2 regions of the Stenotrophomonas sp. YJH_SMC_65 genome follow, and region 1 is predicted to be linked to the other one. Evidence: riboswitches for the same ligand, from Rfam matches in the RefSeq annotation. Region 1 holds a riboswitch; the other holds the start of a gene.
What was found. Region 1 has a riboswitch for cobalamin ahead of AC5P7A_RS11025 (epoxyqueuosine reductase QueH). Riboswitches for the same ligand answer to the same signal wherever they lie in the genome.
Positions count from the first base shown of each region.

Region 2: it holds a riboswitch for cobalamin, as region 1 does, so the genes downstream of both, btuB (TonB-dependent vitamin B12 receptor) here and AC5P7A_RS11025 (epoxyqueuosine reductase QueH) in region 1, are expected to answer to the same signal.

Region 1 is NZ_JCAFSR010000005.1:122,626-127,761, reverse strand. Features, by position in the region: gene pncA (bifunctional nicotinamidase/pyrazinamidase) at 1-621, opposite strand, end outside; gene AC5P7A_RS11025 (epoxyqueuosine reductase QueH) at 677-1,363, opposite strand; cobalamin riboswitch at 1,525-1,754, opposite strand; gene AC5P7A_RS11020 (nicotinate phosphoribosyltransferase) at 1,888-3,297, opposite strand; gene AC5P7A_RS11015 (bifunctional nicotinamide-nucleotide adenylyltransferase/Nudix hydroxylase) at 3,362-4,411, opposite strand; gene AC5P7A_RS11010 (patatin-like phospholipase family protein) at 4,605-5,136, shown strand, end outside.
Region 2 is NZ_JCAFSR010000003.1:155,693-160,828, forward strand. Features, by position in the region: gene btuB (TonB-dependent vitamin B12 receptor) at 1-1,317, opposite strand, end outside; cobalamin riboswitch at 1,433-1,655, opposite strand; gene AC5P7A_RS06760 (histidine phosphatase family protein) at 1,798-2,376, shown strand; gene AC5P7A_RS06765 (TfoX/Sxy family protein) at 2,468-2,830, opposite strand; gene AC5P7A_RS06770 (GAF domain-containing protein) at 2,827-3,309, opposite strand; gene bioD (dethiobiotin synthase) at 3,378-4,061, shown strand; gene AC5P7A_RS06780 (aminotransferase-like domain-containing protein) at 4,137-5,136, opposite strand, start outside.

The sequences.
Region 1 (5,136 bases):
GGTCGCGATCCCCGCCTTGCCCAGCGCATCGCGCACCATCGCGTCGTTGGCTTCGGTCACCGGCCGGGTCAGCTCCCACAGGAACTTCACCCGGAAGCCGGACTTCACCGCATCCTGCGCGCTCCACAGCACGCAGTAGTCGCGGGCCAGGCCGCATACGTGCACTTCGCGGATGCGGCGCTCGTGCAGCCAGCCGGCCAGGCCGGTGGCCGGGCGCTCGCCATCGGGGCCGTGGTTCTCGCGGAAGGCGCTGTACGAATCCACCTGTTGGCGTGTGCCCTTGCGCAGGATCAGGTCGGCCACGGTCCAGTCCACGCCCGGGTGCAGCGCGGCACCGGCGCTGCCCTGCACGCAGTGGTCCGGCCACAGCGTCTGCGGCTGCGCGTGCAGCAGGATGGTCTCGAAGGGGCGTTGGCCGGGGTGCTGGCTGGCGAACGAGGCGTGGTCGGCCGGGTGCCAGTCCTGGGTCGCCACCACGGTGCGGTAGCGGCGCTGCGCCAGCAGATCGGCGATCGGTGCCACCAGCGCATCGCCCTGGTCGCAGGCCAAGGCGCCACCGGGCATGAAGTCCGGCTGCAGGTCGATCACCAGCAGGGCGACATCGGCGGGCAGGGCGGTCATGGCAGTTCCGCTACAACAGAAGGGGCGACCAGCGTGGCCGCCCCATGCCTGCACGTCAATCGCCCTGTGGCGTCCCAGCGTCCTGCCCGTAGTACAGCAGGCCGATCCTGATCCGCTCGCGGCCATTCTCGCGGCGATGGCGGTTGGCATCGCGAAGCGAGTACACGCAGCCGCAGTATTCCTGCTGGTAGAACTGCTCGCGCTTGCTGATCTCGATCATGCGGCTGGCGCCTCCGCCCTTGCGCCAGTTGTAGTCCCAGTACTGTAGGCCTTCATAGCGCGAGGCGGCGCGGATGCCGCAGTCGTTGATCTGCGCCATGTTCTTCCAGCGCGAGATGCCCAGCGACGAACTGATGGTGTCGTAGCCGTGCTCGTGCGCATACAGCGCGGTGCGCTCGAAACGCATGTCGAAGCACATCGTGCAGCGGATACCGCGTTCGGGTTCGTTTTCCATGCCCCGCGCACGGCTGAACCAGTTGTCGGTGTCGTAGTCGCAGTCGATGAAAGGAATGCCGTGCTGCTCGGCGAAGCGGATGTTCTCCTGCTTGCGCAGCTCGTATTCCTTCACCGGGTGGATGTTGGGGTTGTAGAAGAAGATCGCGTAGTCGATCCCGGAGGCGGTGATCGCCTCCATCACTTCGCCGGAACAGGGCGCGCAGCACGAATGCAGCAGCAGGCGCTTGCCGTCGGCGGGCAGGGTCAGGGTGGGGCGTTGGAGCTCGGTCATCGTCAGGTACCGCATGGACCGCCGGCAACGGCGGTGGCCCATGCATCAGTGCGTGGGTGAACGGGTCTGGCCGGATACCGTGAACAGGACGCGCGCGGCCACACCGCCTGCACGCGCAGGACGACGACGGCCCCGGCAACCTCCCCGCGGAGATTCCAGGTCGAGTCAGGGGACGGTCGTGTCCCCCGGCCGGGGCCGGTATTCGGGCTGATGGACACGGGCCGCAGCCCACCTACTACCCGCCGCTTCCCAGGCGCGAGCCCAGTGCTGTTGGCAGGATTCGTTTCCATTCACCGCTGCGGGGCAGCTCCGGAATGGACGCGCGAGGCGCCTTCACCGGATTCCCGTTTAAATCCCTCCCCGCGCCGCAGCGATGGGAGGGATACCTTCGGCGTGTGCAAGGTGGACCTGTTGGTGGCGCCGGTCAAGAGCGCAGGGGTCAGAACCCGCTACGCTGCAACGGGATCCGACCCCAGCGGAAGGAAGGGGTCGGATCCCGCTGCCACGCAGCGGGCTCTGACCCCGGTCGGGATGCACCTTCAATGCCCCGCGGCCGCCCGCGTGCGGATGTCGTCCAGCCGCTGGTCGTGCAGCAGGCGGCCGTTCTCCCACACGGTCACCATTGCGTCCTCGAAGCCGTCCGGCAGGGTGTCGTCGCCGTTGGCCGGCAGCGGCACCGTGTGCAGGCTGCCATCGTCCAGGCGGCGCAGCAGGCGCATGCGGCCACGCTTGCTGGCCTTGCCGGCGTCGGTGACCGGATCCTTGTAGACGTCGATCCACTCACCCTCGACCCGCGCCGCCGAGCACTTCAGCGCGAACTTCTGCGTATCGCGGTCCAGCCGCTGCAGCAGCGCACCGCCCATGCCGAAGGCCACGTTGTCGGCGGCGTAGCCGTCGTCGGTGATGCGCTGCAGGATCGCGCGGATGGTGTCCGGATTGATGCCATCGCCCTGGATCACCCGCACGTGGTTGAGCACGCGGTAGCCCTTGCTGTTGAGGCTATGGCCGAACGCTTCATCCAGCCGGTGCAGGCTTTCGGCCACCACCTCCACCGGGTCCCCCGAGTCCGGGCGGATGACCAGGGTGGCGCCCGAGGCGATCACTTCATCGCGCAGGGTGGTACCCCAGTGCTCGCTGATGGCGCGGTAGATGTCATAGCTGTCCGATACCACCGCCACGATCGCACCGGGCGTGCCGAACTGGCGCAGCATGTTGCGGTAGGCGTCCACCTCGCGCTCGCGGCCCCAGCTGGTGATGGTGCTGTGCTCGGCGGCGGGAATCGAATAGCCGGCCATCGGCGCGTGGTAGTGCGCGCGCGCCAGGCACAGGGCCGAGACCGTATCGGTGCCGAGGAAGTTGACCAGGTGCGCGGCACCGCCCAGCGCGGCCGATTCCAGGCTCGAGACACCGCGCGCGCCGAAGTCATGCAGCTTGAACGGCAGCTGCCCCTGCGGGTCGTCGCTGGTCTGCTGCAGGAACGCGGCAATGGTCTGCCGTGCGTGCCAGCTGATGGTGGCCACGGTGACCGGGTACCACACGCGCAGCAGCAGCGTTTCCAGGTACGACGGCACCCAGAACGCGGCCGGATCGGTCGATTCGATGGTCATCAGCGCCTGGTGGGTGGGCACCACGCTGCCCTCGGGCACGGCGCGGATGCGCACCGGCAGGTGGCCGCCAAGCCGGTCGACGATATCGCGCCAGCCGGCCTCGTTGAACGGTTCGCCATGCGCGGCGAACACCGCAGCAGCGTCGTCGATGTCGGCGTGGGTGACCGGCCGTGCCAGCGCGTCCTTGAGGATCGCCTGCAGGCCGAAGAACACCGTGCGATCGTGCAGGCCGCCACGTGATTCGACGTAGAAGAACGTGGCATCGGTACCCGGCGGGTACTGCAGCCAATGGCTGGCCTTGTAGCTGTCGGTGTTGAGGAGAAGATTATCGAGGTAGTGCATGACGGAAGCTCCTTCGCGTCGGGTGGCACCGGCGGTCTATCCGCCAGTGGGAAAGCCGGGCCGGTCAGCCGCGGCCGAGGAAGTACTCCAGGATGTGCAGGTGGTCTTCGAACAGCTGCGGGCCCATGTCCAGTGCTTCACTCACCGGTATCCAGCGTGCCTTGTCGGCATCGTCGCCACCGCGCACCGGCGGCAGCTCGCCGGCCGGAAACTCGAAGTGGAAACCGTGGGTGATGGTGCGGCCACGCTGGCTGCGGTCCGGGTGGTCGAACACCTGCTGGCCCTTCAGCGACCCCTTCAACACCGGCAACGGAATCTTCAGCCGGGTTTCCTCGCGCAGTTCGCGCAGGCAGCTGTCGAGCAGGCTCTGTTCCTGGCCGACGAAGCCGCCGGGCAATGCCCACAGCCCCTTGCCGGGTTCCGAGCGGCGACGCACCAACAGCACGTGGCCCGAATGCACCACCACCGCATCGGTGGTGACGAAGGTGGGCGCGTAGGGCGCATCCTTCCAGGCGGCCTTGTACTGTTCGATGAAGCGGTACTCGGCCACCAGCTGGCCATACGCAGGCGCACTCTTGCGGAACGCTTCGAGCATGTCGTACACCGGCGCCGGCACATTGCCACGCAGCATCAGCAGCGCGCCGTGGAAGTCGACGTCGCCCGCTTCGAACAGGTAGCGCCGCAGCTCGGTGGCCGACAGGGTGGCGGTGTGCTGCACGTCCACCAGCGGCCACTGCGGGAACTCGCGCAGGTAGTAGCTGGACGCATCCTTGTCCATGCCGATCAGGCCCACCCTGGCATCGGCGGCGGCACCGTCGTTGCGCAGGGCGTCAGCCACCTGGCGCTGCACGTTGGCGATCCACTGTGCTTCGTTGTACAGGTGGTCACGCAGCGGGCGGATCAGCAGACGGTCGGTGTGGCCGTCGAGGGCCGCCTGGATCATCACGGCGCGTTCGGCCACGGTCCAGGGATTGCGCAGGCTGCGGGGGGTATCGGCAGAGCCGACCAGGAAGATCAGCTTGCGGGCCCGGCTCAGGGCCAGGCGGGCAACGGCGGCGTGGCCGTTGTGGAAGGGCTCGAATCGCCCGATGAAGACGAGATAGTCGAATTCCATGAGAATCCCTCATGTCGTTGTGGCAGCCGCGGGTCTGTCCCTTGGCTTGCTGCAGATGCTACGCCGATGGCGGGGCGGGTCAAGCCTGCAGCCGTGCTTTCTGCTGAACGGCGCATTGCGTGCGCGGACTGCGCCGTTGTTCTCAGGCCCTGAGAAGCCCCTGCGCCATACTGCAACCCACGCGGCGGACGGCATGCTCGGGGGCAAGACAGTGGCGGACAAGTACTGCGATCTGGTCATGAAAGGCGGCATCACCAGCGGCATCGTGTACCCCAATGCGGTACTGGCGCTGGCCCGCGAGTATCGCTTCAAGAGCATCGGCGGCACTTCAGCCGGCGCCATTGCGGCAGCGGTGGCGGCTGCAGCGGCCTGCGGCGATCGCCGCCAGCAGGCCGGCGAGCAACTGGCTGGCGACGCCGGCTATGGCGGGCTGTCGGCGGTGTCGGCACAGCTGTCCCGGCGCGGCTTCATCTACAGCCTGTTCCAGCCGGCGCGCGGCGCGCGCGCGGCCTATCGGCTGCTGGTGGTGCTGACCGGCAATGCCCGCCTGCCGCACAAACTGCTGTGCCTGGCCGTTGCGGTATTCGAGATCGCGCCGCTGGAAGTGCTGGTGTCGCTGGCGCTGCTGCTCGGCCTGGGCTGGTGGGGCGGTGGCTGGAGCGGCGTGGCCGCCACGCTGCTGCCATCACTGCTGTGCGCCTACGGTGCGGGTGTGGCCGGTGCCG
Region 2 (5,136 bases), on a different contig from region 1:
ACCGAGGTTGGCGCTCTTGGACTTCTCCGGCTTCAACGTCGGCACGCCGCTCCACGGGTCGTACAGGTCGCTGAAGGTCGGTGCCTTGAAGGCGGTGCCGTAGCTGGCATTGACGCGCAGGCCGTGGTCCAGCTGCATTGCCCAGCCGAGACTGCCGGTGGCGTGGTTGCCGAACTGCTGGTTGTCGTCGTTGCGTGCGCTGGCCTGCAGCTGATGGCGGCCGAAGCGGCCCTGGTACTGCACGAACACGCCGGTGTTGCGACGGCTGTCGACGAGGTAGCCCGCGCTGCTGCCATCCAGGTTGTCTTCGCTCCAGTCCACGCCGGTGCTCAGCAGCTGGCTTCCGGTCAAGGTGAAGTCACCCTGCAGCGAGGCGCTGTCGCGGTGGGTCTGCGCGCTGCCGCGTGCGCCGAAGTCGCCGAAGTTGTCCGATTCGTTGTCGCTGCGGCCGACGTTGGCGGTGAACGCCAGGCGCCCGGACGGGGTGTAGCGCACCTTGCCGGCCAGCACCTGCTGGCGGGTTTCCGAGTAGTTGTAATAGCCGTCGTAGTGGTTCTTGCCGTCGGCGCGCAGCGCACTGCCTTCCACATTCCACTGGTCGTTGAAGGTGTAGCCGCCACGCAGGCTCTTGGACAGGTTGCGGTAGCCGTCGCGGTCGGGTTCGTCAGCGAAGCAGCCGGTGAACAGCGTCGCCGAGCCACGGCAGGCATCGACGCCATCGGAATGCTGGTAGGCGATGTCGGCGCCGAACCAGCCGCGTTCGGTGCCACCTCCGATGCCGCCGCTAGCTTCGCGCAGGCCGTTGTTGCCACCACCGAGCTGGAAGTGCGGAGCAAAATCGCCCTGGTTGCGGCGGGTGAAGATCTGGATCACGCCACCGATGGCGTCGGCGCCGTACAGGCTGGACTGCGGGCCGCGCACGATTTCCACGCGTTCGATCTGCGCCAGCGGCAGGTCCTGGTACATGGCCAGGCCGAGGTCGGCACTGTTGATGCGCACGCCATCGACCAGCACCACGGTGTGGCCCGAGTTGGTGCCGCGCAGGAACAGCGAGCTCTGCTTGCCGAGCCCGCCGGCATTGGTCAGGTTGATGCCGGCGCGGCCGCGCAGCAGTTCCTGCAACGAGGTGGCCTGACTGGATTCGATCTGCGCGCGGTCGATCACCTGGGCTGGTGCGATGCTGTCCTGCAGGGCGATCGGGGTGCGGGTGGCGGTGACCAGGATCTGGTCGAGCGCGGTGGTGTCATCGGCGGCCTGGGCCAGCGCGGGCAGGGCGGCCAGCACGGCCAGGGACAGCATTCGGGACTGCAGCTTCATGGGGGACTCCAGGTGCCACGCACGCCCGCGTGGCGAAGGGGAGGAGCCGCGAAGGCAGGCATGCGCCGACGCCGCAGCGCAGGCTGCGGTCATCCAGCGCCATGCCCACCGCACCGCGACCTGAGGCTTCCGGGCCGGTCTCCGGGCTTGCCGCCGGGTGGCGCGAGGCCACCGTCCAGGCGCCTTCCCATGCCTGCGGCACAGTGGCGTTGTTGCCTGGAACTGACGTGCTTACCGTTGCGGGGGCAGCGCCGGCCTGGCGTGGATTCACGCGTCACCGGCTTCCCGTTTCAACCTGCCGGCCGTGGCCGCAGGTCACCTGGAAGTGCGCGCAGTCTACGGCATCGCAGGCGGCCCGTAGCGTCGAGCGTACCCGACTGCCTTTGCTGTGCCCTTAGAATGGTCCCTCGATCCCGTGGTGCCGTTGCCGATGTCCGCCCGTTTTCCGCTGTTCCCGCGTTGCCTGTACAGGACGCACGCATGATCCTCGACCTGGTCCGCCATGCCGGCAACGGTCGCGATGAGTTCCTCGATGGCCGCAGCGATCCACCGCAGCTGGCCCGCCTGCCGCAGGAACTGGTCGACGCCTACGCTGCGCAGCCCTGGGAACGGGTGATCAGTTCGCCGCGGCTGCGCTCGCTGCACACGGCGATGGCCCTGGCCACCCCGCGCGGGCTGGACGTGGAAGCGGAGGAGGAATGGGAAGAGCTGGATTTCGGCGATTGGGACGGGCAGTCGCTGTTCGACCTGCCGGAGGATGCACTGGCGGCCTTCCATGCCGATCCGCATGCATACCCACCGCCCAACGGTGAGAGCTGGGGCCACTTCGAGCGGCGTATCGCGCGCGCGCTGGATCGACTGCTCGATGATGACGACCCGGTGCCAACGCTGGTGGTCAGCCATGGCGGCCCGCTGCGCATGGTGCTGTCGCAGGTCTGCGGCCTGCCGATGTCGCTGTGCTGGGCACTGCGCATCGACCACGGCACGCGCCTGCGGGTACGGCTGGAACGTGGCGAAGCCGGGCTGGCAGGCGAGCTGCTGGAACTGCAGCAGCCGTAACCCATCGGTAGTGCCGGCCGCTGGCCGGCAGTCTCAGGAATGTTGAAAAGACCACGCAGTTGCCGGCCAGCGGCCGGCACTACCGGTGCGGTCAATCCTCGTCCGCATCCTCGGTCACGCTGTCTTCCGCGTCATCGTCGGCATCGAAGCGCTGCTCATGCACCGGACCCGACGCCGGGCCGGCCGCCTTCAGCGGATGCGCGGCGATGCGTGCTTCGTAATCCTGCACCAGCGCCTCACGCTGCGGCTCGCTCAGTTCCTGCCAGTGGCAGTCCAGCAGCGCGCCTTCCAGCGAGTACAGCAGGTTCAGGCTGGGCTTGAAGCCGGCGCGCTTGACCTTGACGAAGGCGCCGACTGCGCCGGTCGCAACCAGGTCCTCGCGGCTGCGCAGGCCGACCTGGCGCAGCCACGCTGCACTCTTGGGGCCGATGTTGCGCAGCTTCGGTGCGCTCATCCCAGCGCCTCGACGAACACGCGGGCGATGGCTTCCAGGCCGGCCTGGTCATCGGCATCGAAGCGGCCGATCTTCGGGCTGTCGATGTCGAACACGCCGATCAGTTCATCGCCGCGCAGCAGCGGCACCACCAGTTCCGAACGCGAGGCCGAATCGCAGGCGATATGGCCGGGGAAGGCATCGACGTCGTCCACGCGCTGGGTCACGCGCTGGCTGGCGGCGGCACCGCACACGCCCTTGTCCAGCGGGATGCGCACGCAGGCCGGCAGGCCCTGGAACGGGCCGACCACCAGCTCCGTGCCGTCGTACAGGTAGAAACCCACCCAGTTCAGGTCGGGCAGGGCGTGGTAGACCAGTGCGGAGAGGTTGGCCGCGTTGGCGATGCGGTCGGACTCGGCGTAGACCAGGCCACGGGCCTGTTCCAGCAGCTGGGCGTATTGTTCCGGCTTGCTGCCGGTAAGCGAGGCATTGGCGAACATGCCCGCAGTCTAGCAAGCGCGCCGGGCCGGCGATAATGCACGCTCTGTTGCCCTGTTGGAGCCCATCGATGCCGTTGCCCGCTACGCTGCCGCCCGCCCTGTTCATTACCGGCACCGATACGGAGATCGGCAAGACCGCGGCCAGCACCGCGCTGCTGCAGGCGCTGCGCCGGCGCGGCCTGCGCGCGGTGGGCATGAAACCGGTGGCCAGCGGCAGCGAAGACCTGGGGCAGGGCCTGCGCAACGAAGACGCGCTGGCGCTGCAGGCAGCCAGCTGGCCGGTGCCGGACTATGCCGATCTGAACCCGTATGCGCTGCGGCAGCCGCTGGCACCGGAGCTGGCCGCTGCCGAGGACGGCGTGCGGGTGGAACTGGCGCCGATCGTGGCTGCGTTCGCGCGACTGCGCGCACAGGCCGACATCGTGGTGGTGGAAGGCGTCGGTGGGTGGCTGGCGCCGGTCTCGGCCACGCTGGACCAGCTGGACCTGGTGCGAGCACTGCAGTTGCCGGTGCTGCTGGTGGTGGGCATGCGGCTGGGCTGCGTCAACCATGCGCGGCTGACTGCGCAGTCGCTGCAGGCCAGCGGCGTGCAGTGCCTGGGCTGGATCGGCAACCACATCGACCCGGCGATGCAGCGCCAGGATGAGAACATCGCCACGTTGCAGCAGCGCCTGCCGATGCCGTGCTGGGGACGGCTGCCGCATCTGCCGGGTGCGGATGGCGAAGCGCTGAGCGCGCACCTGCTCGAGTGATCCTGGGTAGTGCCGACCGCTGGCCGGCAACCGCATCCACCCGGTGATCCCGATGTTGCCGGCCAGCGGCCGGCACTACCCTGCTGCGGCCGCCAGCTCCCGCGCGATCGCGCCCAGTCGTTCCACCGCGCCAATGAAGCGCGCATCCAGGGTCTGGCAGCACGACAGCCGCAGGCAGTGGCGGTATCGCGCGCCACGTGAATAGACCTGGCCGGGCATGAACACGATGTCCTCCTGCAGCGCTCGCTCGAACAGCTCGCGCGTATCCACGCCCGGCAGTTCCAGCCACAGCAGGAATCCGCCCTGCGGTTCGGTGGCGCGGGTGCCGGCCGGGAAGTGCTCGGCCACCAGCTGGCGCAGCCGTCCCACCTGTTCGCGGTACAGCCGGCGCATGCGATGCAGGTGGTGCTCGTAGCTGCCCGCTTCCAGATACGCCGCGACCGCGTCACCGAGCAGCTGCGGCTCGCCGCCGGTGGACTGGAATTTCAGCAGCGCGATGCGCTCGGCGAAGCGGCCGCCATCCAGCCAGCCGATGCGGTAATCCGGCGCCAGTGTCTTGGAGAAACCTCCGACCACCATCACCCAGCCGTCGCGATCGAAGGCCTTCAGCAGGGGCGCCGGCGGTTCGCAGAACTGCAGCTCGGCGTACACCGCGTCCTCGATCAGCGGCAGCTGCCGTGCGTTGACCAGCTCGGCCAGGCGCTGCTTGGCGGCGGTCGGCATGGTGCAGCCGAGCGGGTTGTGCACGGTCGGCATCACCACCAGCGCGGCCAGCGGTGTGTGCTGCAGCAGCGCGTCCAGCGCATCCACATCCAGTCCGTGCTGCGGATGGGTGGGCAGCTCGATGGCCTGCAGGCCGAGGTTGGCCAGCAACGGATACAGGTTGAAGTAGGACGGTGCCTCGATGCCGACCGCATCACCGGGCTGGGTGACCGCGCGCAGCGCCAGCTGCAGGCCCTCCATCGCACCATGGGTCAGCAGCAGGCGTTCGCTGTGGGTGTGCAGCCCCATGCGCGGGCCACGCCGCACGATCTGCGCCAGCAGCCGTGGCGAGCCGTTGGGGCGCGCGTAGGTC